4 regions of the Bacillus sp. CIS52 genome follow, and region 3 is predicted to be linked to each of the others. Evidence: riboswitches for the same ligand, from Rfam matches in the RefSeq annotation. Region 3 holds a riboswitch; each other region holds the start of a gene.
The links. A riboswitch is a leader RNA that binds a small molecule or an ion and turns the genes downstream of it on or off. The one in region 3 is predicted to bind S-adenosylmethionine.
Positions count from the first base shown of each region.

Region 1: another riboswitch for S-adenosylmethionine. It lies ahead of metN (methionine ABC transporter ATP-binding protein MetN); the one in region 3 lies ahead of ACH32G_RS14445 (2-hydroxyacid dehydrogenase).
Region 2: another riboswitch for S-adenosylmethionine. It lies ahead of metK (methionine adenosyltransferase); the one in region 3 lies ahead of ACH32G_RS14445 (2-hydroxyacid dehydrogenase).
Region 4: another riboswitch for S-adenosylmethionine. It lies ahead of ACH32G_RS03800 (bifunctional homocysteine S-methyltransferase/methylenetetrahydrofolate reductase); the one in region 3 lies ahead of ACH32G_RS14445 (2-hydroxyacid dehydrogenase).

Region 1 is NZ_JBIUFR010000001.1:1,803,862-1,811,190, reverse strand. It holds gene ACH32G_RS08835 (carboxymuconolactone decarboxylase family protein) at 1-102, opposite strand, end outside; gene metQ (methionine ABC transporter substrate-binding lipoprotein MetQ) at 195-1,010, opposite strand; gene ACH32G_RS08825 (methionine ABC transporter permease) at 1,024-1,692, opposite strand; gene metN (methionine ABC transporter ATP-binding protein MetN) at 1,685-2,710, opposite strand; SAM riboswitch class I at 2,816-2,922, opposite strand; gene ACH32G_RS08815 (SCP2 sterol-binding domain-containing protein) at 3,034-3,384, opposite strand; gene ACH32G_RS08810 (thioredoxin family protein) at 3,481-3,801, opposite strand; gene ACH32G_RS08805 (toprim domain-containing protein) at 3,810-4,172, opposite strand; gene ACH32G_RS08800 (YusG family protein) at 4,242-4,478, opposite strand; gene gcvH (glycine cleavage system protein GcvH) at 4,533-4,916, opposite strand; gene ACH32G_RS08790 (arsenate reductase family protein) at 4,976-5,332, opposite strand; gene ACH32G_RS08785 (acyl-CoA dehydrogenase family protein) at 5,446-7,230, opposite strand; gene ACH32G_RS08780 (acetyl-CoA C-acetyltransferase) at 7,249-7,329, opposite strand, start outside.
Region 2 is NZ_JBIUFR010000002.1:19,093-26,421, forward strand. It holds gene ACH32G_RS09990 (ABC transporter permease) at 1-243, opposite strand, end outside; gene ACH32G_RS09995 (ABC transporter ATP-binding protein) at 218-1,000, opposite strand; gene ACH32G_RS10000 (ABC transporter substrate-binding protein) at 1,012-2,016, opposite strand; gene ACH32G_RS10005 (alpha/beta hydrolase family protein) at 2,156-2,929, shown strand; gene ACH32G_RS10010 (DUF2584 domain-containing protein) at 2,987-3,229, shown strand; gene pckA (phosphoenolpyruvate carboxykinase (ATP)) at 3,272-4,855, opposite strand; SAM riboswitch class I at 5,053-5,191, shown strand; gene metK (methionine adenosyltransferase) at 5,361-6,563, shown strand; gene asnB (asparagine synthase (glutamine-hydrolyzing)) at 6,707-7,329, shown strand, end outside.
Region 3 is NZ_JBIUFR010000003.1:292,284-299,612, reverse strand. It holds gene ACH32G_RS14460 (hypothetical protein) at 1-301, shown strand, start outside; gene ACH32G_RS14455 (RbtT/DalT/CsbX family MFS transporter) at 332-1,579, opposite strand; gene ACH32G_RS14450 (FGGY-family carbohydrate kinase) at 1,616-3,091, opposite strand; gene ACH32G_RS14445 (2-hydroxyacid dehydrogenase) at 3,110-4,111, opposite strand; SAM riboswitch class I at 4,233-4,325, opposite strand; gene ACH32G_RS14440 (molybdopterin oxidoreductase family protein) at 4,473-6,527, shown strand; partial or broken gene ACH32G_RS14435 (hypothetical protein) at 6,611-6,894, shown strand; gene ACH32G_RS14430 (hypothetical protein) at 6,940-7,164, opposite strand.
Region 4 is NZ_JBIUFR010000001.1:834,634-841,962, reverse strand. It holds gene ACH32G_RS03820 (AraC family transcriptional regulator) at 1-41, shown strand, start outside; gene ACH32G_RS03815 (DinB family protein) at 229-723, opposite strand; gene ACH32G_RS03810 (pentapeptide repeat-containing protein) at 877-1,503, opposite strand; partial or broken gene ACH32G_RS03805 (GNAT family N-acetyltransferase) at 1,687-1,815, opposite strand; gene ACH32G_RS03800 (bifunctional homocysteine S-methyltransferase/methylenetetrahydrofolate reductase) at 1,894-3,735, opposite strand; SAM riboswitch class I at 3,825-3,946, opposite strand; gene ACH32G_RS03795 (YajQ family cyclic di-GMP-binding protein) at 4,047-4,538, opposite strand; gene ACH32G_RS03790 (CvfB family protein) at 4,638-5,534, shown strand; gene ACH32G_RS03785 (DUF3941 domain-containing protein) at 5,703-5,825, opposite strand; gene ACH32G_RS03780 (DegV family protein) at 5,875-6,726, opposite strand; gene ACH32G_RS03775 (YitT family protein) at 6,852-7,329, shown strand, end outside.

The DNA of each region.
Region 1 (7,329 bases), on a different contig from region 3:
CATCATCGGCATTTTTTGCTCGAATATGCCTAAACCTTCTTTATATTGTTTCAATGCGTCATGCACGCTGTTTCCGTTATCCTGGTATTGAGCCACTGCCATTCCCTCCAATCGTTAACCTTCCTTTTTATTATGGACAGTTCTCCGATTAATACCCGAAAAAAACCCCGGATGATCCATCCGGGGTTTTTGCTTTATTCAGATACAGGAAGCACGGCTCCGTCGTATTTTTTCTCAATAAAGTCTTTGATTTTCTTAGAGTGAAGCACTTCCATAAGCGCTTTGATTTTCGCTGATTTTTCATCACCTTTGCGTACGGCGATGATGTTTGCGTACGGGTTGTTTTTCGTTGATTCTACTTGAATCGCATCTTTTAACGGATTCAGTTTGTTTTGAATCGCATAGTTGACGTTAATGAAGACTGCATCGCCTTCTTCTTCATTATATGCTTTCGCCGTTAATTCAGGGGCGATTTTTTTGAATGTCAGGTCTTTCGGGTTTTTCGTAATGTTTTTCGTAGTGGCGTCAATTGTTTTTACCTTCGGATCAAGAGTAATCAATCCGGCTTTTTCAAGCATCGCCAGCATCCGGCCTTGTTCAGCGACGTTGTTTGTCATGATGATGGTCGCGCCTTTAGGCAGGTCTTTCAGTGATTTGTATTTTTTCGTATAAATACCGAACGGCTCAAGGTGAACGGCTCCGGCATTCACGAGTTTGTAATCTTTATTTTCTTTCATTTCCTGTTCAAGGTAAGGAACGTGCTGGAAGTAGTTCGCATCCACTTCTTTATCAGCTAGCGCTTTGTTGTACATTTTGTAATCGTTCAGCACTTTTACTTTTAATGTGTAGCCTTTTTCCTTCAGGAGCGGCTCCGCTTCTTTTAAGATTTCAGCGTGCGGCGTCTTTGTCGCAGCGACGACGATTTCCTTTTTATTTGATCCGTTTGATCCGCAGGCGGCCAAAACTCCCGCGAACACAAGCAGCAGCGCACTTAGTACAATCTTTTTCAATGTAAATCCTCCCTTATCTTTTGTCTATTATATTTGTAATCACATCACCGATGATTTGAATGATAAAGACGATGATGAGTATAAATACAGTTGCTACAAACGTTACATCCGTATTATTGGACTGGTACCCCTCTACATATGCAAGGTTTCCGAGTCCGCCTGAACCGATGGCGCCGGCAATGGCGGTAGATCCGATCAGGGCGATGGCTGTAACGGTGATGCCCGAAATTAACGCAGGCATTGATTCAGGAATCAGCACTTTGAAGATAATCGTCGATGTCTTTGCTCCCATTGATCTGGCAGCTTCGATGACTCCTTTATTGACTTCCCGCAGCGCGATTTCAACAAGCCGGGCATAAAACGGCGCGGAGCCGATAATCAGCGCCGGCAATGCCGCGTTCGGCCCTAAAATTGACCTGACCAAAAACTTAGTAAAACCGAGAAGCAGAATAATTAAAATAAGAAACGGAATAGACCTGAAAATATTAACGACCGCCGCAATCACAGTGTTAATGATTTTATTTTCCCATAAGCTTCCCTTGCCCGTTAAAAAGAGCAGAAGACCGAGAATCGCTCCGATGACAAACGAAAAGGCTAAGGCGATGACCGTCATATAAAGGGTCTCGTATGTGGCCGTCCACAGCTCGGTTAAATCAACGTTCGGGAACCATTTTTCAAACATTTGTGATCACCTCTGCTTCTACCTGTTTGTCTTTGATGAACCGGATCACGTTTTCTACTTCTTTTTCCTGACCGTCAATATGGATGAATAAAGAACCGTAGGCTCCGTCCTTCGTCTGTGAGATTTTCCCCTGCAGAATATTGACGTCCACATCAAAGTTTCGAATCATCTCCGTAATGAGGGGCTGCTCGGCGGCCTGCCCGACAAATGAAAGCTGAATCGTTTTTCCTGTCGCGGTTTCCTGCAGAAAATGCTGGATGGTTTCTTTCGTCTCCTCCGGTTCTGTCACCTGCTGAACGAAACGCTTGGTCATCGGTTCGCGCGGGTTTCTGAAGACTTGGAGCACTTCGCCTTCTTCAACGACTTTCCCGTTTTCCATAACGGCGACTCTGTTGCAGATTTTTCGGATGACGTGCATTTCATGGGTAATGAGCACGATCGTCAGACCGAGTCTGTCATTTATATCGGATAAAAGATCCAAAATTGAATCGGTCGTCTGCGGGTCGAGCGCTGATGTCGCTTCATCGCACAGAAGGACTTTCGGATTATTGGCGAGCGCCCGGGCGATGCCGACACGCTGCTTTTGACCGCCGCTCAGCTGTGACGGATAAGACTTTTCTTTCCCCTCTAATCCGACCAGTTTAATCAGCTCATCGGCGCGGCGGACCCGTTCGCTTTTTTTCACGCCTGCGATTTCCAGCGGAAACATAATGTTCTCCCGGACGGTGCGCGACCACAAAAGGTTAAAATGCTGGAAAATCATGCTGATTTCCTGGCGCGCTTTTCTCAGTCCGCGGCTGCTTACTTTATTTAATTCCGTCCCCGCAACTTCCACGATGCCTGACGTCGGCTTTTCAAGGCCGTTCAAAAGACGGATTAAGGAACTTTTACCAGCTCCGCTATATCCTATAATTCCAAATATTTCGCCCTTTTTGATATCAAGAGTGACATCTTGGACAGCATTGACATCCCCATGCTTCGCTTTGTAAATTTTTGAAACATTTTGAAGATGGATCAAAGCAATCACCTGCCTTACACTATTCTAAGAAATCTTCCGGTTTTCTACGCAAAAGAAAAGCCTTTCTGCAAAAATGAGCAGAAAGGCTTATTGAAAAAGGCCTTTCTCTCATCTTTCAAAGCAGACCGCTTTGAGTGAATTGGCACCATTTCAACATCGTTGATGGTTGCCGGGCTTCATAGGGCACTTCCCTCCACCTCTCTTGATAAGAGAAAACATATCGTATTTTCGTCCGGAAATTCTTACTGTAGAATAGCACGGCGAATGATAAAAAGTCAATAAAATAAATAATGGAAGCTATTGTCACATAGTAGATTGGCAGTTTACGGCCGTTTGCTGATCGTCTGAAAAAATCCGTTTGTCAGCCAGAGGATGGCCTCCAGCTTCAGCAGGGCTCGGAATGATCCTTTCACTTTGAGTTTTCCGCTTTGGATGAGCTTCTGCAAAGAGACATCACCGTGCAGGAGATGGATGATTTCCGTCTGGTTTCCGTAAAAGGTCAAATTAGATTTTTCCTTTGAAACCGCCGTTTTTCTCATTTCTCCCTGTCCGTTAATTGAGACCGTTAAGGCTTCTTTTTCTCCCTGGAATGTAATCAGCAGCGTTGAGGCGTTTAATAGCGGTTTCAAAAACAGATGCTGTCCGTCATTCTCCAAAACTTCTATTTTCTCCACTCGTATAACCTCCCGTTTTAATGGCCATACATACACTTTCTCTTTTTAACGGACAGAACCCTTTATAAACCGCACGACATTTTCCTGTAAAAATTGTCACATCGGGAACGTTTGCGATGTTTTTTGTTTAATCAGCTCATATAAATAGGAAACGGAGCGGAAGGCGTATCCTTTCTCAACAAGCTCTCCGCCTTTAAACAGCAAAAAGCACGGAACGCTCTCAATCTGATAGGCTTTGGCGAATGCGGGGGAATAATTCACGTTGTTTTTATAGAAGGCGGTGCCGGGCAGCATTTCTTCGACGACAGAAAGCATCTTGGACGCCAACTGGCATGTGCCGCAAAACGGGGTGTACAAATACAGGAGATAGATGTCATCCTGAATCAATTCGAGTTCATTTTCTTGGAGTTCTTTCATTTTGATTATCACCTCAGGTCGTTCTTTTTCAAAAATACAGGGTCTGCATCAAGGCCGGCTCTGATCAGCACGGATGCGAGATGATGGCCCGGGCACGACTCGACTTGCCTGTATGTTCTGTCTATATAGATATGGCGCGCTTCGGGAAGCTCCCGTTTCAGCTGTTTTCTTAATTTTTCTCCGGATTCATCCGCGTCCGTTAATATAAACACGTCTCTGTCAAACAGGCGGTCCGCCAAATCTTCCAGTTCGGTTTGGCCGATCGTCCCGTTTGTGCAGACGATTTCCGCGGGTTCGATGAGCACTTCTCTGACTTTGATTTTATCCGATTTTCCTTCTACGATGATCACCTTTTCATCTCCGTTGAACATAAGCGCATCACCTGCCGATTGTTTTAGCGTCAGATTAAAAAAGAAGGCAGTGAAATTCACCGCCAACTGTTAACACCAGCCGTTCTCATAATCGCAATCCACATATTTCGGATCACTGCCGTTTATGACATCGGCTGTTTTATAAAATTTTTGATTCTCAAATGAAAAGCCCTGTTTGAGCTCGTACTGGTTCATGCCTGTCATCTCGCCGATGGCTTCATTTTCATGAAACAAGGAAAACCGGCCGTTTTGAAAGCGGCCCGTGACGTTCTCCGTCACATCGACCTTTTGTTTATCAAAAGCCATATTAGACACCTCCCGTTACAGATAGAATGTCCAAATGGCCCTTTGGCTATCCGATCAGTCTTCCTGTGTCATTTCGTCATATTGCTCGGAAGTCATGAGGTTTTCGATTTCTTCAGCATCAGCCGGTTCCACGACGATCATCCACGCTTTTTCATACGGAGACTCGTTTACGAATTCAGGGCTGTCATCAAGGTCTTCGTTCACTTCCGTCACCGTTCCGTTAATCGGTGCGTACAATTCGGATACGGTTTTGACAGATTCTACGCTGCCGAATGGCTCGTCCGCTTTAATTTCAGCGCCGACTTCCGGAAGCTCGACAAATACGATATCGCCAAGTTCGGCTTGCGCAAAATGTGTAATCCCGATACGGGCTTTTCCGTCCTCAACTTTGACCCATTCGTGCTCTTTGGAATAACGCATATCTTTCGGTGTGCTCATCTAAATCCCTCCAATTTTTTCTTATAATAAGAAGATACCATAATTCTTTGAACGCGGCATTACATCCAATATTTTTCGAATTGGTCTTCTTTGAAGCCGACAGTGACTTTTTCGCCGTCTGTCGTAATCGGGCGTTTCAGGAGCATACCGTCAGATGACAGAAGGTCAAGCTGTTCATCCTCTGACATGTGATACAGTTTTTCCTTTAGGTTCAGCTCGCGGTATTTCATGCCGCTCGTGTTGAAAAACTTTCTCAGCTCAAGTCCGCTCTTTTCATAGAGGTCTTTAATTTCTTCTTTCGACGGAGTTTCCTCCACAATATGTATTTCGTTTATTTCCTTACCGCGGTCTTCCAGCCATTTTTTCGCATTACGGCACGTTCCGCATTTAGGGTACCAGTAAAAATTCAACGACATCTTCTTCACCCCTTGTAAATGATCGTCGTTATTTTAACACAATCACTTGTAAAAACCTATAACGTTGCTTCATGAAAAAGCGCTCCGGATGAAGGAGCGCTTACAGCATGTGATCAGACGATATATTTTTCTTCACGGAAGACAGCGGCCGCTGCTTCACGTTTTTTCTGAATCAGATTTTTCGGTGTCAGGCGCGTCAGTTTGCGCAGCACGGAAAGCATCATGCGGAGGGAATCTCCTTCCTCCATGGCGATCAGTGATTCTTTGGCATGCGCTTCAATATTCTGAAGGGCTTCCTGGGCAAAGATTTCCGTATATAACAGCTTTTGCGCGGCTTTTTCGGCACCGTCCGCCGCAATCGCTTTTTCCGTTCTGAGGACGGCAGATTCCAAAGCGTACACCGCGCTGACGATATCAGCGATGTTTACCATGATTTCCTGCTCGCCTTCGATCTCTTTCCCGTATTTCTGCGCCGCGAGCCCCGCTGTCAAGAGGGCAATCTTTTTCGCCTGTCTGACAATGTATTTTTCCTGTTCAAGAGGCTCTGAGCCCGGCTCTTCAGGCATCAGCATCATGAGCTCTTCCTGGAGCGCCTTCGCTTTTTCAAAGAGCGGAAGCTGCCCTTTTACGGCTTTTTTCAGGAACGTGCTCGTTACGATCAGGCGGTTGATTTCATTTGTGCCTTCAAAAATTCTGTTGATTCGCGAGTCACGGTAGGCGCGCTCCACTTCATATTCCTGCATAAACCCGTAACCGCCGTGAATTTGAACGCCTTCGTCGGCAATGTAATCAAGCGTTTCAGATCCGCACATTTTGTTGAGCGAGCATTCAATGGCGTACTCGGCGATCGACTTTGCGACTTCGCGTCCGTCTTTTTGCGCTTCTTCCGTCAGCCTGCTCATATTATCTTCGAATAAGCCCACTGTCCTGTATACAGAGCTCTCCATGGCGTAAAGCCGTGCCGACATTGTCGCAAGCTTTTCCTGAGTGAGCGTGAAGCTTGAAATCGGTGTTTTAAATTGCCGGCGCTGGTTTGCGTAAGCGGCAGACAGCTCAATCACCCGTTTAGAAGCGCCGATTGTGCCGACGGCAAGCTTGTAGCGTCCGATATTCAGGATATTAAAGGCGATGACATGGCCTTTTCCGATTTCGCCGAGAAGGTTCTCTTTCGGCACTTCCGCCTGATCTAAAATCAGCGTTCTCGTCGATGAACCTTTAATCCCCATTTTTTTCTCTTCAGGGCCCGTTGACACGCCCGGATAATTTTTCTCTACGATAAATGCGGAAAACTTATCTCCGTCCACTTTTGCGTAGACGACAAAGACATCTGCAAAGGCGGAGTTAGTAATCCATTGCTTTTCTCCGTTTAGAATATAATGTGTGCCCGCTTCATTCAAAACAGCCGTCGTTTTCGCGCCGAGGGCATCTGAACCTGAACCGGGCTCAGTTAAGGCGTATGCCGCGATTCTTTGTCCTGAAGCCAAGTCCGGCAAATATGTTTTTTTCTGTTCTTCAGTTCCGAAGAACACGATCGGCAATGAGCCGATACCGACGTGAGCGCCGTAAGATAGCGAAAAGCTGCCGGCACGTGAAAATTTTTCCGTAATGAAGGCTGAACTGATTTTATCCAAGCCGATGCCGCCGTACTCTTCTGGCACATCTGCTCCGAGGAGGCCTAAGTCTCCGGCTTTTCTGAGCAGTCTGACTGAATGCTCAAACTGATGGTTTTCAATTTCATCAATATAAGGAAGCACATCGTTTACGACATAGTCTTCTGTCGTTTTGCCGATCATTTTATGTTCGTCTGTAAAGTCCTCCGGAGTGAATATTTGATCATATCCCGTCTCCTCAATCAGAAAGCTGCCGCCTTTTTTGACGTTGACCGTTTCCTGTTTCATGTTTGTTTCCCCCTTTGTTTAAATGAGCTCAAATACGCCGGCAGCGCCCATGCCGCCTCCGATGCACATCGTCACCACGCCGAATTGCTCGTTTCTCCG
Region 2 (7,329 bases), on a different contig from region 3:
TGTAACGCCGATGTGAGCCGCAAGAGATCCGTCCGCGATCTTTTCCGACAAGAGCCGGCAAACGGCAGAGGGTGAGCTGAAGATTAACGGATCGATCCAGCCTGCCTTGCTCGAAATTTCCCACCCGGCAAAAAATACGATGAAAATGGCGGCCTGATACGCACGGATCCGGCGTTTTTCTTTTTGGTGGTTTTTCTTAAACTCCTGATGAAGCTGTTCAATCGTGCCGCTGCTGTTTTTCAAGGGAGTTCAGCTCCTTCCATATCGTTTGAAACAGCGGCTGAAAGGCCGGGTCCTGACGCGCGTCAAACGGATCTAAGGACGCGAGCTCCTTGGGCACGGTGAAGATTTGATGGATGGTGCCCGGCTGATTCGAAAATAAATAGATCGTATCGCTCATGGCGATGGCTTCACCGATATCGTGGGTGACGAGCACGGCGGTTTTTTGAAAATCTTTTAATGTTTTGAAGACAAGGTTTTCTAAAGAAAGCTTCGTTTGAAAGTCCAACGCGGAAAACGGCTCATCCAGAAGCAGCAGTCCCGGGTCCGGCGCAAGCGTTCTGGCAAGTGCCGCCCGCTGCCGCATTCCGCCTGAAAGCTCTTTCGGATATTTTTTTTCGACGCCGATTAATCCGAGTTTAGGCAGAAGGCTGAGAACTTCAGCCCTTTTTTCTTCTGTTAATGTTTTGGAAATGTGTAAACCGAGCAGGACGTTTTCCTCAATTGATTTCCAAGGAAATAAATAATCCTGCTGAAGCATATAGCCGATTTGGTGTTCTTTATGGTTCGGCACGCTTCCTTCAATCAGCACCCGGCCTTGCGCGGGGGCGATAAGGCCGGCCAGAATGGACAGGAGTGTGGTTTTTCCGCATCCGCTCGGCCCGAGAAAAGAGATGAAATCCCCTTTTTCAATATGAAAATGTATATCTTTCACGGCGGTTGTTCTTTCTTTCAGCGAGAAATAAGTATGTGTCACATGATCCACTTGTAAAAAAGACATTCATGTTCCTCCTATTGTTCTGAGGTGGCTTTTTTGGCGATTGTTGTGTTGACGAGTTTGCTGTACGGAATATGTTTCGGGAGCTCTCCGGCTTCATCCATAATTGATTGGAGCTGTTCCCATTCATCCTCTTGCAGAACAGGGTCTGAAGAGAATGATTTTTGTTTTTTATAGCGTTCTATTGATGCTTCAATAATGGCCGGGTCGGTATCTGCAAATTCCTTTTGAATCGTTTTTGCGATGTCTTTGGCCGGGTGGCTTTCCACCCATTGCTGGGCGCGGTAAATGGCGCGGGTGAATTTTTCCGCCGTTTTTTCATTGTTTTTTAAATAGCTTTCTTTTGCCATAAAAGTTGTGTAAGGCACTTGGCCTGAAGCTTCTCCGAAGGATGCGACGATATGGCCGATGCCTTCTTTTTCAAATTGGGATGCCGTCGGTTCAAACAGCTGCACATAATCACCGGTGCCGGATGCAAATGCGTTGGAAATGTTGGCGAAATCAATGTTTTGAATCAGGTTGATGTCTTTTTTCGGCTGTATGTGATGTTTTTTCAGGACGTACTCACCGGCCATTTGAGGCATGCCGCCTTTTCGCTGGCCGAGAAATGTTTTTCCTTTTAAATCGTCCCACTTGAATGATGTCTCATCCTTCCGCGCCACGAGAAAAGTGCCGTCTGTCTGCGTCAGCTGCGCGAAGTTGATGATAGGATCTTTAGCTCCTTGCGCTTCCACGTAAATAGATGTTTCAGAACCGACCAGCGCGATGTCAGAGCCGTTTGACAAAAGCGATGTCATCGTTTTGTCTCCGCCCCATGTTGTTTGAAGAGACACTTGAAGCCCTTCTTTTTTAAAGAAACCCTTCGCTTCAGCGACATACATAGGCGTATAGAAGACGGAGTGTGTGACTTCCGCCACCTTCACCTTTGTCAGACTTTCTTCCTGTCTGCAGGCCGGAAGAATGAGCAGGAATAGGGCGCATATGACAAAGATACAGCTCGTTTTGAGCCATTTGTTCACGTTGTAACCTCCTTATATTAAGCGTTAAAATAACCCTTTTTGCTTTACATATCGTATGATGGGTATAAAAAATGTGTGAGTGCCCATATTCAGGTTGGGAAAGAATAAAAAAACTGATGATGAAGGAGGCTCATTTGCTTTGCTGGTTGAAAAGAGAAGGTTTCCGTCTCCGAGCCCGCATGTCCGGCTCTTTGCGGTATGCTACGAGTCAGAAGGGCTGAAGGTAAAGGGGCTCCTTGCCGAGCCTGCGGCGCCGGGAACATACGACGGTTTTTTATATTTGCGCGGCGGCATAAAAAATGTCGGCATGGTCCGCCCGGGAAGAATCGTTCAGTTCGCTTCCCAAGGCTTTGTCGTGTTTGCACCTTATTACAGAGGCAATCAGGGCGGCGAGGGAAATGAAGATTTTGCGGGAGAGGACAGAGAGGACGCGTTTTCCGCTTTCCGCCTGCTTCGGGATCACCCGAACGTCAGGGAAGGCCGGGTTCATATTTTCGGGTTTTCCCGGGGCGGCATCATGGGGCTTTTGACTGCGATCGAGATGGGGCATCAGGCGGCTTCGCTCGTCTCTTGGGGCGGTGTGAGTGATATGGTGCTTACTTATGAAGAGCGGAAGGATATGCGGCGGATGATGAAGCGGGTGATCGGCGGCACGCCGAAAAAGGTGCCGGATGAATACAGATGGCGTTCGCCGTTTGAAAAAGCAGACCGTATTCAAGCGCCTGTGCTGCTCATCCATGGCGAGAATGACGAAAATGTTTCGATCGAACATGCCCGGATGATTGAGGACAGGCTGAAAGAGGTGGGAAAACCGGTAGAAACCTGGTATTACAGCGGTTTTACGCATTATTTTCCGCCGCAGGAAAATAGACGCATAGTCCGGCGTCTGGCGGAATGGATGAAGACAAGGTAAGATAACGGATTTATGATATGATAATAAAGAAAAAGAGAATGAAAGGGGATTTTCATTTTGGGAATGCCTGTTGAATTTAATACAATGATTGTGACAAAAGGCAATGAAAAACGGATAGAGGAAAATATTTTTTTATTGGAGAAAGAGGGCTACCGCGTTTATCCTCTTGATATTCCGATGGACGTGCGCAAAACAAAAAACGGCGAGAAATCCGGGACCGGCGAAGTCCAAAAGCTCGAATGGGCGAACGGACGGACGAGCATTACATACAGACTCACTTCGCTTCATTCGACTAACTGAAAAAACAAAAGCCGAGGGCAGCAGCGCCCTTGGCTTTTTTGATTAAACGAGAGGCCCGCCGGCTTTGGCGATCGAGTCTGCATGAGAAAACTTTTTAAAGTTTTCTTTAAACTCATTGGCTAAAAACAGCGCCTTTTCGTTGTATGCTTTTTTATCGCTCCATGTGTTTTCAGGCTGAAGAACCTCATCCGGAACGCCCGGAACGTGAACGGGGCTGTGCAGGCCGAAAATGCTGTCTGCCGTCATATCTGTCTGATCAAGCGTGCCGTCAATTGCGGCTTTTACCATCGCTCTTGTATACGAAAGTTTCATCCGCTCTCCGACTCCGTACCCTCCGCCGGTCCAGCCTGTGTTGACCAGGAAGACTTGAGCGCCGTGCTCGTCGATTTTATGCCCGAGCATTTCGGCATAGACGTGAGCCGGAAGCGGCAGGAAAGGTGAACCGAAACACGTGGAGAAAGTCGTTTGCGGAGATGTCACGCCGCGCTCGGTTCCCGCGAGTTTGCTTGTGTACCCGCTTAAGAAATGATACATTGCCTGTTCCTTCGTCAGTTTGCTGATCGGAGGGAGCACCCCGAACGCGTCCGCCGTTAAAAAGACGATCGCCTGCGGATGGCCGGCAATGCTCGGCTGCACGATATTGCCGATCATCTCAATCGGATACGCGGCTCTTGTGTTTTCCGTGTAGAAGGAATTGTCGTAATCCGCCTCACCCGTTTTTTCATCAAGCACAACATTCTCAAGAACAGAGCCGAAGCGGATCGCACGAAAAATCTGCGGTTCTTTTTCTTCGCTCAGATTGATACATTTAGCATAACATCCGCCTTCAATGTTAAACACGCCGGAGTCTGACCAGCCGTGCTCGTCATCGCCGATCAGTTTCCGGTCCTCATCGGCCGAAAGCGTCGTTTTCCCCGTGCCGGAAAGACCGAAGAACAAGGCGACATCACCTTTTTCACCGACGTTGGCTGAGCAGTGCATCGGCAGAATATCTTGCTGCGGAAGAAGGAAGTTCATAATGGAGAAAATTGATTTTTTCATTTCTCCGGCGTATTCGGTACCGCCGATTAAAATGACGCGCTTTTCGAAAGATACAATGATAAATGTTTCCGAATGCGTGCCGTCCGTCTCCGGATCCGCTTTAAAATGCGGAGCTGAGAGAATGGTAAAGGGCTGTGCTTCCGAATCCCTTTCAGCCGTCTCCGGTCTGATAAACAGCTGGCGCGCGAACAGGTTGTGCCATGCAAATTCATTTACGACTGTAATCGGCAGTCTGTATTTTTCATCTGCGCCTGCGAATCCTTCAAAAACAAACAGTTCATCTCTCTGTTTTAAGTAGCTGACGACTTTGGCGTACAGCTTTTCAAACGCCTCTTCAGAAATGGGCTGGTTCACTGCGCCCCAATCAATTTGATTTTCTGTGCTTTTTTCACGAACGATAAATTTATCTTTAGGTGATCGCCCCGTATATGCACCGGTAGTGGCGCGTACGGCGCCCGTAGATGTCAGTGTGCCTTCATTTCGGGTGATCACTTTTTCGGTAAGTTTTGGCGCCGATAAATTATGATGCACATTTGGACTTGCGAGTAATGCTTGAAGATCTGCAGTTAAATCAACTAATTTCATAAAACCCTTCCTTTGCCGGTTTATTTGTATTTCGCTGAATGTGGAATTAGTATAACACATATATAAAAATAGTCTATACTGTTTATTATTATTTGTTTGTGTTTTTCCATTGCTTCCTGAAATAAAGGCGCGTAATCGCTTTAATTCATATTGACACTTTCCGCCCTTTTACGATAAGATATTTCATTGAGCGGATACTCTTATCCCGAGCTGGCGGAGGGACAGGCCCGATGAAGCCCAGCAACCGGTTTCTCTGTAAAAAAGCAGGTGAATACACTGTGGGAAACCAAGGTGCTAACCTGATGCAAGGTTTAATATTTCCTTGAGCGATAAGAGTGAAAGGCACACAGACCAAACCCTTTCCTCGAGTGGAAAAGGTTTTTTTATTTCATAAAATATGCCAATTAACATTCTCTGATATAGTATGACATTGTATTAAGAGGGAGCGAGTTCCGTATCATATGAGAAGGTCTTTAAAAAGATCTTTTTTCAGGAGGAAAAGTGAATGAGTAAAAACCGTCGACTATTTACATCTGAATCTGTTACTGAGGGTCATCCGGATAAAATCTGTGACCAAATTTCTGACAGCATCTTAGATGAGATTTTAAAAAAAGACCCGAACGCGCGCGTAGCCTGTGAAACATCTGTAACGACAGGCCTTGTGCTGGTAAGCGGAGAGATTACAACTTCAACATACGTTGACATTCCGAAAACAGTCCGTGAAACGATTAAAGAAATCGGCTACACACGGGCAAAATACGGATTTGATGCGGAGACTTGCGCTGTTTTAACATCAATTGATGAACAGTCTGCGGATATCGCGATGGGTGTCGATCAGGCTCTTGAAGCGCGTGAAGGCACAATGAGCGATGCTGAAATCGAAGCTATCGGAGCGGGTGACCAAGGTCTGATGTTCGGTTATGCGTGTAACGAAACGAAAGAGCTTATGCCGCTTCCGATCTCTTTGGCGCATAAATTGGCCCGCCGTTTGAGCGAAGTCCGCAAAGAAGACATTCTTCCGTACCTTCGCCCTGACGGAAAAACGCAAGTTACCGTTGAATATGATGAGAACAACAAGCCGGTCCGCATCGATGCGATCGTCATCTCAACTCAGCACCATCCGGAAATTACGCTTGAGCAGATTCAGCGCAATCTGAAAGAGCATGTCATTAACCCTGTCGTGCCTGAGGAACTGATTGATGACGAAACAAAATACTTCATCAACCCTACGGGACGTTTCGTAATCGGCGGTCCTCAAGGCGATGCGGGACTTACCGGCCGTAAAATCATCGTTGACACATACGGCGGATATGCACGCCACGGCGGCGGTGCATTCTCCGGTAAAGATGCGACGAAAGTAGACCGTTCAGCGGCTTACGCTGCGAGATACGTAGCAAAAAACATCGTGGCTGCAGGACTTGCTGATTCTTGTGAAGTGCAGCTTGCATACGCAATCGGCGTGGCACAGCCTGTATCTATTTCCATCAATACATTTGATACAGGAAAAGCTTCTGAAGAGAAACTGATCGAAGTCGTACGGAATAACTTCGACCTGAGACCTGCCGGCATTATTAAAATGCTTGATTTGCGCCGTCCGATCTATAAACAGACTGCCGCTTACGGCCACTTCGGACGTCACGATGTGGATCTTCCTTGGGAGCGTACTGACAAGGCGGATGCGCTTCGCAAAGAAGCACTAGGAGAATAATTTTATAGCCGCTTATTTAAGCGGCTTTCCCTTTTTGCAGATGCTGCCATGCTTATTTTTTACATAGCGTGAAACCAATGGCGTAACAAAGCGTCTATAAAAAGGGGGTTCAATTAGAAAATTACACTTATGGAGGCTATACTATGTGTGGATTTGTCGGTGTTTTTAATAAGCATCCATTAACTCAAACCGCAGATCAAGAAGAGCTAATCAAACAAATGAACCAAATGATCGTTCACCGCGGTCCTGACAGCGATGGGTATTATCATGATGAGCACGTCGGATTCGGCTTCAGACGGCTCAGTATTATTGACGTAGAAAACGGCGGACAGCCTTTATCATATGAAGATGAGAAATATTGGATCATTTTTAACGGCGAAATCTATAACTACATTGAATTGAGAGAAGAGCTTGAAGCGAAAGGCTACACTTTCAATACAGATTCCGATACAGAGGTGCTCCTTGCGACATACCGTCATTATAAAGAAGAAGCTGCTTCAAAGCTTCGCGGAATGTTTGCGTTTTTAATCTGGAACAAAACTGACCGTGTCATGTACGGCGCGAGAGACCCGTTCGGCATTAAACCGCTGTATTACACAACCATCGGGGACAAAGTGTATTTTGCATCTGAAAGAAAAAGTTTAATGGCCGCTCAAAACGGTATTGATCTCGATAAAGCTTCTTTACAGCAATATATGTCTTTCCAATTCGTCCCTGAACCGAGCACGCTTGACGCTGAAGTGAAAAAAGTCGAGCCGGGCAGCCA
Region 3 (7,329 bases):
CTATACGGGACATCAGCCGCTAATCAGCAGGTCAGCTCTTCTCAGCCGTTATGCGCTGAAATATTTTCCGGACGAAATAGAAATGATGAAAAAGGACATTCTGCTCGTCCCTCTCGGAAAAGCAGCAGAATCCGCCTGCCGCATGCTGAAGAAGAACGGGAGGATGAATCATGCGGTCATTTTGGAAGGCTTCCCGCATCCGTCCGGCGCAAACGGACATCGTTTCAAACAATTTCACGAAAACAAACAATCGTTACGTGAACAAATTCAGCGCTTTGCCGAGTTTCTTCAGAAGCTGTAAAAAACGCCCCGAGCCTTCGGGGCGTTTCTGTTAAGAAGCATATTCAGGCAATGATTTATCGTGTTTTGCCGTTTTTTCTTCAGGTATTTTGATTTGATTTGTCAGGATTGCACTTGCGAAATAGAGCGCCGCGAAAATCCATACTACGCCTTGTGCGCCGACAAGCCCGATAAACGCCCAGGCAAGCGCGGGGCCGACAAATGCCGACAGGCCCGCGGCCAGATTTAACACAGACATGGCAGCACCTTTATCGCTGCCGGCCGCCGTCGGCACGATAGCTCCGATCGGAACGAATCCGGCCAGAAGCCCTCCCCAAATAAAGCCGACAATGCTGACGAAAAGCAAGTTCCCATGTGATACAACAGGAGCATAATATAATAAAAGGGTAAAAATGCCGCAGCCCGCTCCTCCGAACCACATGACAGTCTTTTTCCAGCCGAACGCATCGCCGACTGCACCGAAGATTAAGTTAAAGACGATATTGCCGAGAAAGATCGTGCCCCAAATCTGCAGCCATACATTTGTAGAAATGCCGTGCTGCGCCATATGCATTGGGAGAAATACCGGAAATCCGTATGTTCCGATACTGTTGATGATCCGAACAATCCCCCCTGAAAGCACACGCGGATTTTCAGCAAGGATGGTGATTCCTTTCATTAATTCCTGCACCTTTTCCTGTTTACTTGCTTTTTTCTTTTCAAAGCGGTCCCTATTTAAAATCAAAGCAAAAAACGCGCCGAGGCATACCCAGAAAATTGAACTCCACAGCGTATTCAAATAGCCGAAAGATTTGATGGCCCAGCTAGAATACCAGGCTCCGAATACAAACATCCCGCAGCAATATGCAATCCAGAACCAGCCGACCGCCGTACTGAGCTTGTTTTTCGGCGACCGGTAAATCACCCATGTCAAAAAAGAATAGGCAAACAGCGGATAGCCCAGCCCTTTAATAAAATACGTGACATACATTACCGGCAAATTAAGATTTTCAAATCCGTATGCGATAAACGCGGCTGTTCCGATAACGTAAAATAACAGCCCCATAAACATCGTCCGCTTTGCGCCGAAGGCTTCGAGGCAGACGCCTGAAAACCAAGACGCTATTGCGAGAGAAATACCGTAAACCGTAAACAAGGATGCTGATTGCTGTACCGTCAAGCCGTTTTCAACTAAAAACGGGCTGAGCCAGCCTTGTTCAAGGCCGTCCCCCATCATAAACAGCACGACCCCTAAAAATCCCCAGGCAAGCTGTTTCGGAATTCCTATTTTATTAAGCATTTTTGTTCCTCCTCAGCAATCTTTCATGTTGTCATCTCATCCCCAAGTCAGGCTTTCACCGCTGGGCTGAAAATGCGCAAATAATTTTTGCGTATGTTTCCATTCTTCATATAGGAAGAGATCCGTCTGATCCGATTCGGGTTCAATTAGCTTTGTGCGGTTCGAAAGTTCTTCTTTCACACCGAGAGCTTCGTTGCAGATCATCGCCGCCCCCATTACGGATGCCTGGCTGAAGCCTTCTCTCTTATAAATCTTCTTTTGCAGAAGGTTAGCAAGAAACTGTGTCAACGCAGCACTTTGGAAACCCCCGCCGCACACCTTCACATTTTGGGAAAAGGAAGTCACTTCTGTTAACGCCTCATAGTTCCATTTGATTGAAAAAGCGATTTCCATCAGAGCGGCTTTGACAAAATGCGCTCGGCTTAAACTTTGGGACAGCGGGGCATCAAAAATAAATCCGCCTTTTGCGAGTGCGTTTTTCTCAGGCGATAAATAGGAGCCTAACGCAGAAACACAAGCTTGATCATGTTTCGGCAGACTGGCGATTTCCCGTTCCATGACGCCGTAGGATTCATTCGGATAAAAAATGGATTTTAATTTTTGATAATTGAGTCCTGTTACACCCGGATTAGTTTCAAGAAGCCATTGACCTTCTTCTGTATGGCAATTCAGCCATGCATTCTCTAAACTTTCGGTTCCGGGCTCCGCTGTTATCTTTGTAATCGGCGTCGTCGTACCGGATACGATGACGATATCTCCCGGCTTTGCATCTGCACTTTTAATGGCAAGCTGTGTGTCTCCTCCGCCTGCAATCACAGGCACTCTTTCAGAAAGACCGAGAACAGCCGCTTTTTTAAACGTTAACATTCCGACAACCGTCCCAGATCGGACGAGTGAAGGAAGAATGGCAGAAGGCACCCCGAAGATGCTGCATAATTTCTCTGACCACGCCTTTTTCCTTACGTCAAACAGCAGTGTTTCAGCGGCCTGTGACGGTTCATAGCTTAAAATTCCGCTCAGCTCAAATGTCACCCAGTCACTGATGCTTGTGATGTACTTCACTTCTTTCCATAATGACGGCTGTCTTTTTTTTAACCCGACAAGTTTCATGGCGGAAAATAAAGCGCTCGGAAGGCGTCCGGCGCGCTGATGCACTTCTTCTTTTAACTCGATCTCTCCCTCCCATTCGCGCCCTCTATTATCAATGTTGGGCAGACCGAGAAACGCCTTTTTATCTTTATTAATCAGAACAATTCCCTGCCTCTGGCTTGTTGAGGTGATTCCGATTAATGTAATATGAGGGCTTTTAGCAATAGCCTTTTTTGCCATAGCGCTGATTTGCGCCCATAATCTTTCCGGCGAGAAATAACGGCCGTCCGGATAAAGCGGATCCGTCACATATTCAATGTCTTCCCTTTCCAGTGCGGTCACGTCGCCGCTGGCAGTCACAACCGCGACTCGCGCATTCCCTGTCCCGATGTCAAATACAAGGTAGCCTTTTTGTTCAGCCATTACAGCCTCCTCCTTTTTCTATCCTTCCATCTCAAGTTCTCTTTTGTTATAAAGTTCACGTATTGAGCAGAGCTGATCTTTTTTCCATTTGAAAAGCGCCTCATTTAAAATCCTCACATGATGATCCTCCACCTCAAATGTTGCGCCCGCTAAATGGGGAGTCGCAAACACATTCGGCAGTGAGATCAATTCATAATCAGAAGATTCAGGCGGTTCGTGATAAAACACGTCAAGGATCGCTCCTTTAATCCGCCGTTCTTTCAGCACCCGCAGCAGCTCTTTTCCGTCTGTAACCGCCGCTCTTGATGTATTGACAAAAACAGCTTCTTGCTTCATCAATTGAAAGTGCCGGGCGCCGATTAGGCCGATGGTTTCTTCGGTGCGCGGCAAATGAACGGAGACAATATCACTTTCGGAAAATACCCGTTCAATCGTCGTTTTTTCATACTCCCGGTTCTCATGATTGACAAAGGGGTCATAGTACAGCACCTTGCAGTCAAAAGCCGACAACAGCCGGGCGATTCTCTGTCCTACAGCTCCGAAACCGATAAGGCCGACTGTTTTCCCCGTCAGCTCATTTCCCCTGAATTTGATGTAAGCCTGCAAATAATCACCATTCCACTTCCCGTCCTTCAGCCACCGATGGGAAGAATACGTGTGGCGCAAAAATGAAATGACATTTCCGATAAACATTTCAGCAACAGCCTGGGCATTGCGGGCCGGTGTATAGAAGACAGGAATTTTTCTTTTAGTCGCCGCCGCGATATCCACATTAGACGGCATCCCTCTGCAGACGCCGATAAAAGCGGAATCAGGCAATATATCAATCACTCGCTCAGATACCTCATCAAGTTCGGTAATAAGCCCCGACGCGTTTGTCTCTTGAATCATCCGGATTAATTCATCTTCCCGATAGGCCCTGCCGTGCTTCTTCCACGGCAGGTGTACAGTCCGGCCGAACAGATCTGTCAGCTCCTTCAGCCCCTCGTCGTGATATGGTGCGGTAATTAAAACCGTCATGGTGCAAAACATCCTTTTCACATAAATTTTTTCACAAAAAAATCTCTTTCCCCGAAGAAGGAAAGAGATTCATATACCGTCTTTATCCGCTTGAAGCGCACAAATATGTATAGACCATTCTTTCCTATCTTTCAAGCATACGCTTGCTGGAATTGGCACAATAAATGTTGCCGAGGTTTCATAGGGCCAGTCCCTCCACCTCTCTTGATAGAAAATAAAATGATGAAATTGTCAGGCTTTTAAAAAGAATAAACTCATCATAGATAAGTCTTTCCGTGATGTCAACACTTTTTTTCTGAATTGACGATCTATTTCGAAATGTTATAATGCTTACAATATAAAAAAAGAGGAGAAATGGGCTATGAATTCTGCTGCAAAACAGCCAAACGGCGTCTTTAAGTCGGTGTGCTCACTGGACTGTCCCGATCAATGCGGCTTACTTGTGACAAAAAAAGACGGAAAAATCGTTAACATTCAGGGAGACCCGGATCACCCGGTCACCTCAGGGAATATTTGCAACAAAGTCCGGCACATGGCTGAGCGCATTTATGATGAAAAACGTTTAACCGTCCCGTTAAAACGGATCGGCGAAAAAGGTGAAGCCGTGTTTGCGCCTATTTCATGGGACGAAGCAATCAATACGATCAGTGCGCGCTGGAAAGAGCTTATTGCCGAAGAAGGAGCGGAAAGCATTCTCCCGTACAGCTTTTACGGCAATATGGGAAAACTGGCGGCAGAGGGAATGGACCGCCGTTTTTTCCACCGACTCGGGGCGAGCCAGCTCGAACGGACGATCTGCAGCAAAGCCGGATCGGAGGGCTACAACTATACAATGGGAGAAGGCGCAGGTACTGACCCGGAAGAGACCATACATGCAAAGCTCTTTATTTTCTGGGGAATCAATGCCGTCAGCACGAATATGCATCAGGTCATGATTGCTCAAAAAGCCCGGAAAAAAGGAGCTAAAATTGTCGTTATCGATGTACATAAGAACCAAACAGGCCGGCTTGCCGATTGGTTTATTCCCATTCGCCCCGGCACAGATGCCGCACTCGCTCTCGGTATCATGCATGTTTTATTTGCCGAGAACCTTCACGATGAAGCATTTCTCACAGAATACACCGAAGGCAGTGAAGAATTAAAAGCGCATGTCAAACAGTATGATCCTGAAACGGTTTCTGTTATAACAGGCGTTAAAGCAGACGATATCAGACGCCTTGCGAGAATGTACGGCGAAACCTCCCCTTCCCTTATCAGGATCGGAAACGGCATTCAGCACCATGACAATGGCGGAATGATCGTCCGCACCGTCGCCTGCCTTCCGGCTGTGACAGGACAGTGGCTCCGCACCGGGGGAGGCGCAATCAAGCACAACAGCGCGATATTAAACTATAACAGACAAGCGCTCCAGCGGCCTGATCTGCTTTATGGCAGGAAGCCAAGATCATTTAATATGAACAGACTCGGAAGCGTTCTTTTAGAAACAACACCGCCCGTACGCTCCTTGTTTATTTACGGAACCAATCCCGCGGTAGTTGCCCCGGAAGCGAATAAAGTCAGAAAAGGTCTGCAGCGGGAAGATTTATTTACAGTCGTTCACGATCTGTTTTTAACAGAAACCGCCAAATATGCGGATATCGTGCTCCCTGCTTCATCCGCCTTTGAAAACACGGATTTTTACACGTCTTACTGGCATCATTTTATTCAGCTGCAAAAACCGGTAATCGAACCATATGGGGACAGCAAATCGAATACGGAAGTGTTCCGTTTGCTTGCCGGGGCGATGGGCTTTACCGAGCAGGAGCTTCAGAATTCCGATGAAGAATTAATCAGACAGGCGCTGGACTTTCCCGCCAATCCGTATATCGAGGATATTGATTATGATTCGCTTTCATCCTATTCTTTCATGAGAGCTAATCGGAAAAAACCGCTTTTTCCTGGCAAGCTCAAGACACCGAGCGGAAAAATTGAATTATATTCTGAAAAGATGAAACAGGACGGTTATCCGGCGCTGCCGACACACATCCCTCTTGAGAGCGATGATGATTTCCCGCTGTTATTTGTCCCGGGACCGAATCATAACTTTTTAAATTCGACATTTTCGAATAATGAAAAACACGTAAAACTGGAAAAAGCGCCAAAGCTTTTTATTCATACAAAAGATGCTGAGCGCCGGAACATCGAAGACGGGGAAACCGTGAGAATATGGAACAACCGCGGCGAATGTGAATTGACAGCTTCAGTCGGCGAACAAGTGCTTCCCGGCGTTGCAGTCAGCCAAGGTCTTTGGGCAGACGCGGATGATAAAAAACAGCTGGTCAATTCACTCACTCCCGATCGGCTTGCAGATATGGGCGGAGGCGCTGTTTTCTTCTCCGGAAAGGTACAGGTGGAAAAGATCGGAAAGCAAAAATAAGCTCCCCCGGTCTTACTGAAAGTGAATCCTTTCGGCGGATTTGACCGTATAAAACATAATGACTTTTATTGGAGGTTTGCTGTATGGATATTATTACCGGCATTGGCACCGCTTTAGCCGGATATTTCATAGGAGACGGATTAAAAAACTTTAAATCACCTGATCCTCATGAACACACTGACCAAATTCTCATCAAAGAAAAAGATCTTCACTTCTACATTGGCTATTATTTAGGAGTGACTAAGGAAGAAGCAAAACAAATCGTGCCTGACACTTCCGATATTCCGCATATCACCAGAAACGGAAAGCGGTATGTCAGAAAACTGCATTACGAGAATGGCTGACTTCCATGCTGGAAAAAGAATAACAGCTGCCGTGAATAGCGGGAAGAGAGTTCTCCTCTTCCCGTTCATTAAGATTTGCCGCCCTGCCTCTCTTCAACCCCAAACATACGACAGATATCGTTCTTACTTAACGAAACATCCCCTTCTTTGGATTTCAAATAAAACCCTTTCGTATATAACCGTATGACTTCCTCATATGCAAGCTCATGACGAAGGAGCGCCATTAAACGCCCGTCTTTTTCATCCTGTTTATTGAACCATTCATACTGTTCTGACCAGTTCACTTTCTGCATGCCAAACACCTTCTCGCATTTATTATATTTATTTCACCTTTTGAAAACACTCCGACTGCCTGTGACATTTGTAAAACAGCCGTACCCCCCTTTTAGTCACCATGTTGACTTATTTCCCATTTCAATGTATATTGTAATTGTCAACATGGTGACAATTTAGATTGG
Region 4 (7,329 bases), on a different contig from region 3:
CGCTTGAATACCGCAAATTCGTAAGCCGGAAAACGGACTGACCTAAAACCAGAGAACAGAAGAGGGATCAGCAAGCATGAAGATGCCACGATTAACTTAGAAATCGGGATCGTAGCCACGGAATCTTTTAAAACCGGAAGGCCTGTAAAGCTTACCCCAGGCGCTTCCAGCTATGCCTTATGATAGATTCGAAGTAAAAAAGCAAAGGCTCAGCTGGCCTTTGCTTTTTTATGATTCGTATGAAAAAAAAATGTAGTCAGTCGGCACGCCTTTATACCCCATTTGATGAAGCATCGCCGTTATATTGCCGCGATGGTATGTGCCATGATTCACAACATGGCGGATCACATCGGCATATGTCGTCTGGAGCGATCCCAGACGCGGATGGGAAATGGAGATCGGACTTTCCGGGTTCTCCAATTTTCTTAAAAATTCTTTGTATTCTTTGTCCAGCTCAGTCATTCTATGTTCAATCGCCGCAAAATCTCCGTCGAGCTTTTCAAATTGGTCAAATTGCGAGACGATTTGTTCGTAAGTTTCTCCGTAAAGCACGTGAAGCCAGATGAAATCAGCCCGGTATATATGCACAAGCACGGCGTTCACAGTCGGAAAAACACTTTGCAGTTTCTGCTGTATGCTTGCCTGAGGCACGGTCTTCAGATGCTGGATGACTTCCTTATTCGCCCATCTGTGATAGTGATAAAGCTTTACAATGTCTGACACTCCAATTCCCCCTTTTCCTTTCGATACATTCAACATGGCTTGGGAGAATTCCTTTTATCTGAGTAGAAAGCGCCGCAAAATAAAAAGCCGCACCCCACATTACCAATGCCGAGCAGCCGGCCTCCTGTATACGCCGTTTCGTTTGATAAAAGGTCACGTCACAATGGCCCCGAGCGCTTCTGCGAATGTAACGGCATGCGCCGGAGAGATTCGGCATCCTTTCAGCTTCTCAAGTGAGACATGCAGGTGATCAAATGTGCACGTGCTGATATCCATGTTAAAAAGGGACGTGCCGATGAAGTTTGCGCCGTTCAGATCACATGCCTCAAGATCTGTGTGTTCAAGCGCGGCATCATTCCACTCGCTTTCTGTAAGAGTGCACGTGTCGAACCGGACATGCTTCATATTGGAATAGCTGAAGGAGCTGTAATTTGCGAGGCAGTCTTCAAACTGTACGTTGCGCATGGCGGAATCGGCCAGATTCAAGCCGAGAAGTTTTGAATGCTGAAAGACCGTTCTATGGATGATGCTTCCGCTGAAATCTGCGTTTGAAACATCACATTTTTCAAACAAGACATCCGTACATTCCATATGTCTGAAAGAGACATCTGTAAAAACGGTATTTCTGAAAATGACTTTTTCGGCGCGCAGGCCGTGCAGTTTGCCGCTTATGATGCCGTTTTCAATGACCGCTTCTTTGATCTGATCGTCTTGAAGCGCTTCAGCGAAAGAAAGCACCGGCAGCTCTTTCGGGATTTTCGGTTTTTGGATCGTATTCATCTCATACTCCCTTTTCATAAAAAATAGCTGATCAGCAGTTGACAGATATCGTTTCATACCCGGTGTCCTTGCCGAATTGCATGTTGCTTCATGAACAAAGGGTAATAAAAAAGCGGGGAGGCGTCAATACGGAAGCTGATGAAAAAGCCCTCAGAGGGTGCTTCTCTGGGGGCTTTTTCTGTTTCAGGAGAGTTCTTTATACATGATCACATGGGGGCCGATGCCGGGTATGTCAAAGGGGCCGCCGGTGCTTTGCCAGCCGAGCTTTTCGTAATATCCCTTTACGTGACATCTGGCGTTGCACCAGACAAGCGCCGCCATGCCGCGCGGTACGCCGTGTCTTCTGCTGTGATAAAAAGCCGCCTGTCACATCAGGCGGCCTCTTGATTATCAATGTAAATATACATCGGCCCGCTTTTCATCCTTTTGCTTAATATAAGCAGCGAGCTCTGACGTCAAATCAGAACGGAGAAACGGGGTGATTAAATAAATTCCGTTGAACAGTTCACACGCCGTGTCAAGAAGCGACTTGGCGATGGCGAGGCCCTCGGCTTTCTGCTTCCGTTTGTCTTCGCCGGCGAGCGCCATTTTTTCGCGGATGCTGTCAGACAGCTTAATGCCCGGGATTTCATGATGAATGAACTCTGCATTGCGGCTGCTCGTTAACGGCATGATTCCGATATACACCGGTGTTTTGAGATGTTTTGTTTCATGATGAATGTCAATGAGCTGCTGCTCTGAGTAGACAGGCTGAGACACGAAGTAGTCAGCGCCGCACTCGATTTTTTTCTCCAGCCGTTTTACGGCCTTATCCAAATGACGGACATTCGGGTTAAATGCCCCCGCTACGGAAAAGTTTGTTTTCTTGCCGAGCGGTTTCCCCGATAAAGAAATGCCCTCGTTGAATTGTTTAATCAGCCTGATCAAGTCAAAGGACGTTAAATCATAGACGGAGGTAGCCCCCGGAAAGTCGCCGATTTTTGAAGGGTCGCCGGTGATAGCTAAAATGTCGGTAAGCCCGAGCGTATCCAGTCCCATTAAATGTGACTGAAGGCCGATGATGTTGCGGTCTCTGCATGTAATATGGACGAGAGAACGGATATCAAGGCGCTCTTTCAGCAATGAACCGCAGGCGGCATTGCTGATTCTCGGTGTCGCCAATGAATTGTCGGCGAGCGTCAGCGCTTCTATGCCGGTTTCCTTTAATTCAGCCGCCGCTTGCAGAAATTTGTCAAAATTCAATTTTTTCGGCGGGTCAAGCTCTACGATAATTGACCGTTTTTGCGCGGCGATTTCGTTTAAACTCGGCTCGGTCCGTTCATCCCGGACGGAGATGACTTCTTCTTCCCGTCTGATTTTCACTTCTTTATCAGTGACCGGTGAAAGTCCGCGCACCGCTTCAGCCATGGCTCTGATATGGTTGGGCGTCGTGCCGCAGCAGCCGCCGATTATGCGAGCGCCCTGAGTGCGGAATTGTACGGCGCTTTCCCGGAAATAGGCATCGTCCGTATCATAAACAAGCCGGCCTTCTTCTAAGGACGGAAGGCTGCTGTTCGGATAGACCGATAAATAAGCGTCACGGAAAATCGGCACTTCGGTGAGCGCTTCAATCATGTGGTACGGGCCGAGCCGGCAATTGATTCCCGTTATATCAGCGCCGAGATCGGCAATTGACCTGAGAGCTTCCCGAAGCGGCGTTCCGTCCTGAAGCACGCCCTGTTCGTGCATGGATACGTTCAGCATGATCGGAAGTTCCGTTTCTTTTCTGGCGATCTTCAGCACTTCGCGCGCCTCTTCTAAATCATAGTATGTTTCCAAAAGCAGGCCGTCCGGCTCTTCGTGCAGCAATAAATAAAGCTGCTCCCGAAAGCTGCGTTTAATCTCTTCAAGGCTGTAGGCGTTTTTGTTAAAGGTGCGGATGCCGCCCATCGTTCCCAATACATAAGCGCCGTCTGAGGAAGCGCGCGCGATTCTGACCGCCTCCTGATTGATTTTTTTCGTTTCATCCTCAAGGCCGTATCTGGAGAGCTTAATAAAATTCGCGCCGTACGTGTTCGTCTGGATGATATCTGCACCGGCTTCCACGTATGCCTTATGTATCCGCTTGATCTCATCGGGCTTAGATACATTCAGTTCCTCAAAACATCTGTCAATGCCGTAGGAGTAGAGGAGAGTGCCCATCGCGCCGTCTCCGATTAAAATCCGTTCTTCTAAGTCTTGTAATAGTCCCATTGTTTGCCTCCTTCATCACATTCAGCAAGGAAAAAAGAGAAATAAAAAAAGTCTTCTTAAGAAGAAGACTTTGTAATCATTTGTCTCTCTTCTTATCTTCCAAGCTGTTTTTAGCTTGCTGGATTTAGCACCTTGGTCATGGTTTGGGTAAACCACTACACCGGTTGCTGAAGCGTCGTCGGGCCAGTCCCTCGGCTTCTCTTGATAAGAACGTTCATGTAATTGTCATGGGTTTCCAAAACTTAACTGTGAAAATCCCTTTCTCCAAATTTACCGAAAATAGAGACAATAATCAATAGGAATCACATAATTTATCTGAAATTAATAAATTGAACGTCAATCGGCAGGTCTGCTCCGCGGACGGCTGCAATAATCTGCTGCAGATCATCTTTATTTTTTCCGGTGACGCGCACTTGGTCGTCCTGAATCTGCGACTTAACCTTCAAGCCGGAGTTTTTAATCACCGCGTTGATTTTTTTTGCGTTGTCTTTATCAATGCCCTGTACAAGCTTCGCGCGCTGGCGCACCGTGCCTCCCGATGCATTTTCGATTTTGCCGTATTCAATGTTTTTCGTCGGCACATCCCGTTTAATCAGCTTGCCGCTCAGCACATCCTTGAGCTGATTCAATTTAAACTCATCATCAGAAATCAGAACGAGTTCTTCCTTTTCTAAAGTCACATCGCTTTTAGATCCTTTAAAGTCATAGCGCGTGCCGATTTCTTTCAGCGTCATCTGAATCGCATTCTGCACTTCAGGAAATTCAACTTTGGATACAATATCAAAAGAACTTTCTTTTGCCATGAGAAAACCTCCTATAACATTTCACTTATGTGTTGATTATAGTAGAATAAAGAGAAATGTCCAACAGCACAAAGCATGAATTTGTGCGAATTGGAAAAAATGAGAAAAACATCAGCCTCTGACGGGCGAAGCAGGAAGGACGATAACATGAAACCAGGGCAGCAGCTCACGCTTAGTATAGATCACCAGACCGATTTCGGTTATTTTTTAACGGACGGCGAGGATACGGTTCTTTTACATAACAGTGAAATCACGGAGGATATCGAAGACAGAGATGAAGTGGACGTATTTATTTACGTCGACCATCAGGAAAGACTCGCGGCGACAATGAAAAAGCCGCTCATCAGCTTTTATGATTACGGATGGGTGGAAGTGACGGACGCAGTGGAAGATATGGGCGTATTCGTCGACGTCGGTCTGTCGAAAGACGCGCTCGTCGCAACGGAGCATCTTCCTCCGTACAAATCCGTCTGGCCGCAAAAAGGCGACAGACTGTATTGCATGCTGAAGGTGACAAGCCGCGGACGCATGTTTGCCAAGCCGGCGCCTGAGGATATCATCAGTGAATTATTTACGGATGCAGAGGAAGACGTCATGAATAAAGACTTGACAGGCACGGTGTACAGACTGATCGCATCTGGCTCTTTTCTGATTACAGATGAAGGCATCCGCGCATTTATTCACCCTTCAGAAAGAAAGGAAGAGCCGAGACTCGGCAGCCGCGTGACAGGGCGTGTCATCGAGGTGAAGGAAGACGGCTCCGTCAACATGTCGCTGCTGCCGAGAAAGCAGGACGCGCTTTCGGTTGACGCAGAAGAGATTCTGACCTATCTGAGATCAAGAAACGGCGCAATGCCTTACGGAGACAAAAGCCATCCTGACGATATCCGCGAACGGTTTCATTTAAGCAAAGCCGCCTTTAAGCGGGCGCTCGGGCACCTGATGAAAAACGGCAAAGTGTATCAGGAAAACGGCTGGACATACGAAAAACAATAAATGTTCTGCAAAAACATCGGTGAACAAAAACCGATGTTTTTTATTTCCTCAAAACGCTATATCCTGTATTTATTTATCAGGTCCGCCGGTTTACTATGTAACTGGCGCACTTATGGCCGTACAGAAAAAACAGCCCTCTTTTTCCAAGGTAAGAGGGCTGTTTTGCATTTACAGATGGTCCGGTTTTTTTGAATTCTGTTTTTTTCCCGCCTGCCGGTTTTTTTCGGCAAGCCGGTTCTTTTTTTGATTTAAGGCGTTATTATCCAGCGGTTTTTTGTCATCATCTTTCATGCGGCAAAGCCTCCCTTCTTTACGATAGGATGCCCGCCGGCATTGGAAATTATGGCTTCAGGAAAAAAATCGCGAGCGTTCCCGGCCCGGAATGGGCGCCGATGGCGGAACCGATTGAATGAAGAATGATCTCTTTCGGACCGAACGCATCTTCAATCATCTCTTTCATGCGAAGCGCCGTCTCTTCATTGTCGGCATAGCTGATTCCGACCGTTTGATCCGGCCAATCGCCGCCTTCTTCCTTCATCATTTCTAAAATCCGTTTAAACAGTTTCTTCTGTCCGCGCAATTTTTCGAGCGGCACGAGTCTGCCGTCAGCCACATGCAGGATCGGTTTGATGTTCAAAAGCCCGCCGACAAAAGCGGACGTTTTTGAAATCCTGCCGCCCCGCGCGAGATAAGCGACATCATCGACCGTAAATATATGTTTCATCCGTGCGCAAAAGCTCTTTACAGACGTTTCGATTTCTTGTATTGTATTCCCGTTAACACAGAGTGTTTGCGCATGCATCACCGCGAGGCCGCATCCCAATGAAGCGCATTTGGAATCTACAATCCGTAAATCAAAATCGGGAAATTCCTCTTTGATTTCATTGGCGACCATCACGGCCGTCTGATAAGTGCCGGAAAGACCTGAAGAAAAGGCAATGTAAATCGCCGGCTCTCCCAGTTCCGCGTATTGTAAAAATACTTTTTTTATCGTATCCGGTGATGCCTGGGATGTTTTCGGGACTTTCCCATCCCGCATCGCTTGAAATATATGATCCGCCTGAATGGTGACCGCGTCCTCATATTCGTTTCCGTCGAGTGTTACGTGCAGCGGAATGAACCCGATCCGGTTTTCTTCAATGTAATATTTCGGCAGATCAGAGGCGCTGTCAGCAATAAGGTGAACTGTCATCATAATTCCCTTCTTTCCATTTGGTGAGAGTGATGCCAACTATATCATATAAATGTGGCAAAATAGTGTTCAAAACTTTGTTTTAAGGGAAAAGCTAATAATGAAAATGAGCGGAGGAGCAAGCCATGGTACTTGAACAAGTAAAAAAATTAGCAATCGTCGTCATCGGCGCGTTTCTATATGCGGCGGGGCTGAATTTATTTCTGATACCGGCGAATGTATATGCCAGCGGTTTTACCGGTGTCGCCCAGCTGCTGTCAAGCGTCGTTGATCAATACGCCCCTTTTTATATTTCGACAGGAGTTCTCATGTTCCTCTTAAACATTCCCATCGGTGTGTTAGGATGGCTGAAAGTCGGCAGATCATTCACCGTATACAGCATATTAAGTGTAGCGCTGACGTCCGTCTTTATGGGAATTCTCCCGGAAATGAGACTGTCGCACGATATTCTCCTGAATACCGTATTCGGAGGAGTCATCTCAGCCATCGGCATCGGTTTAACGCTGAAATTCGGCGCGTCTACAGGGGGTCTTGATATCGTGTCGATGGTGCTGGCCAAATGGAAGGATAAACCGGTCGGCACGTATTTCTTCATTTTGAACG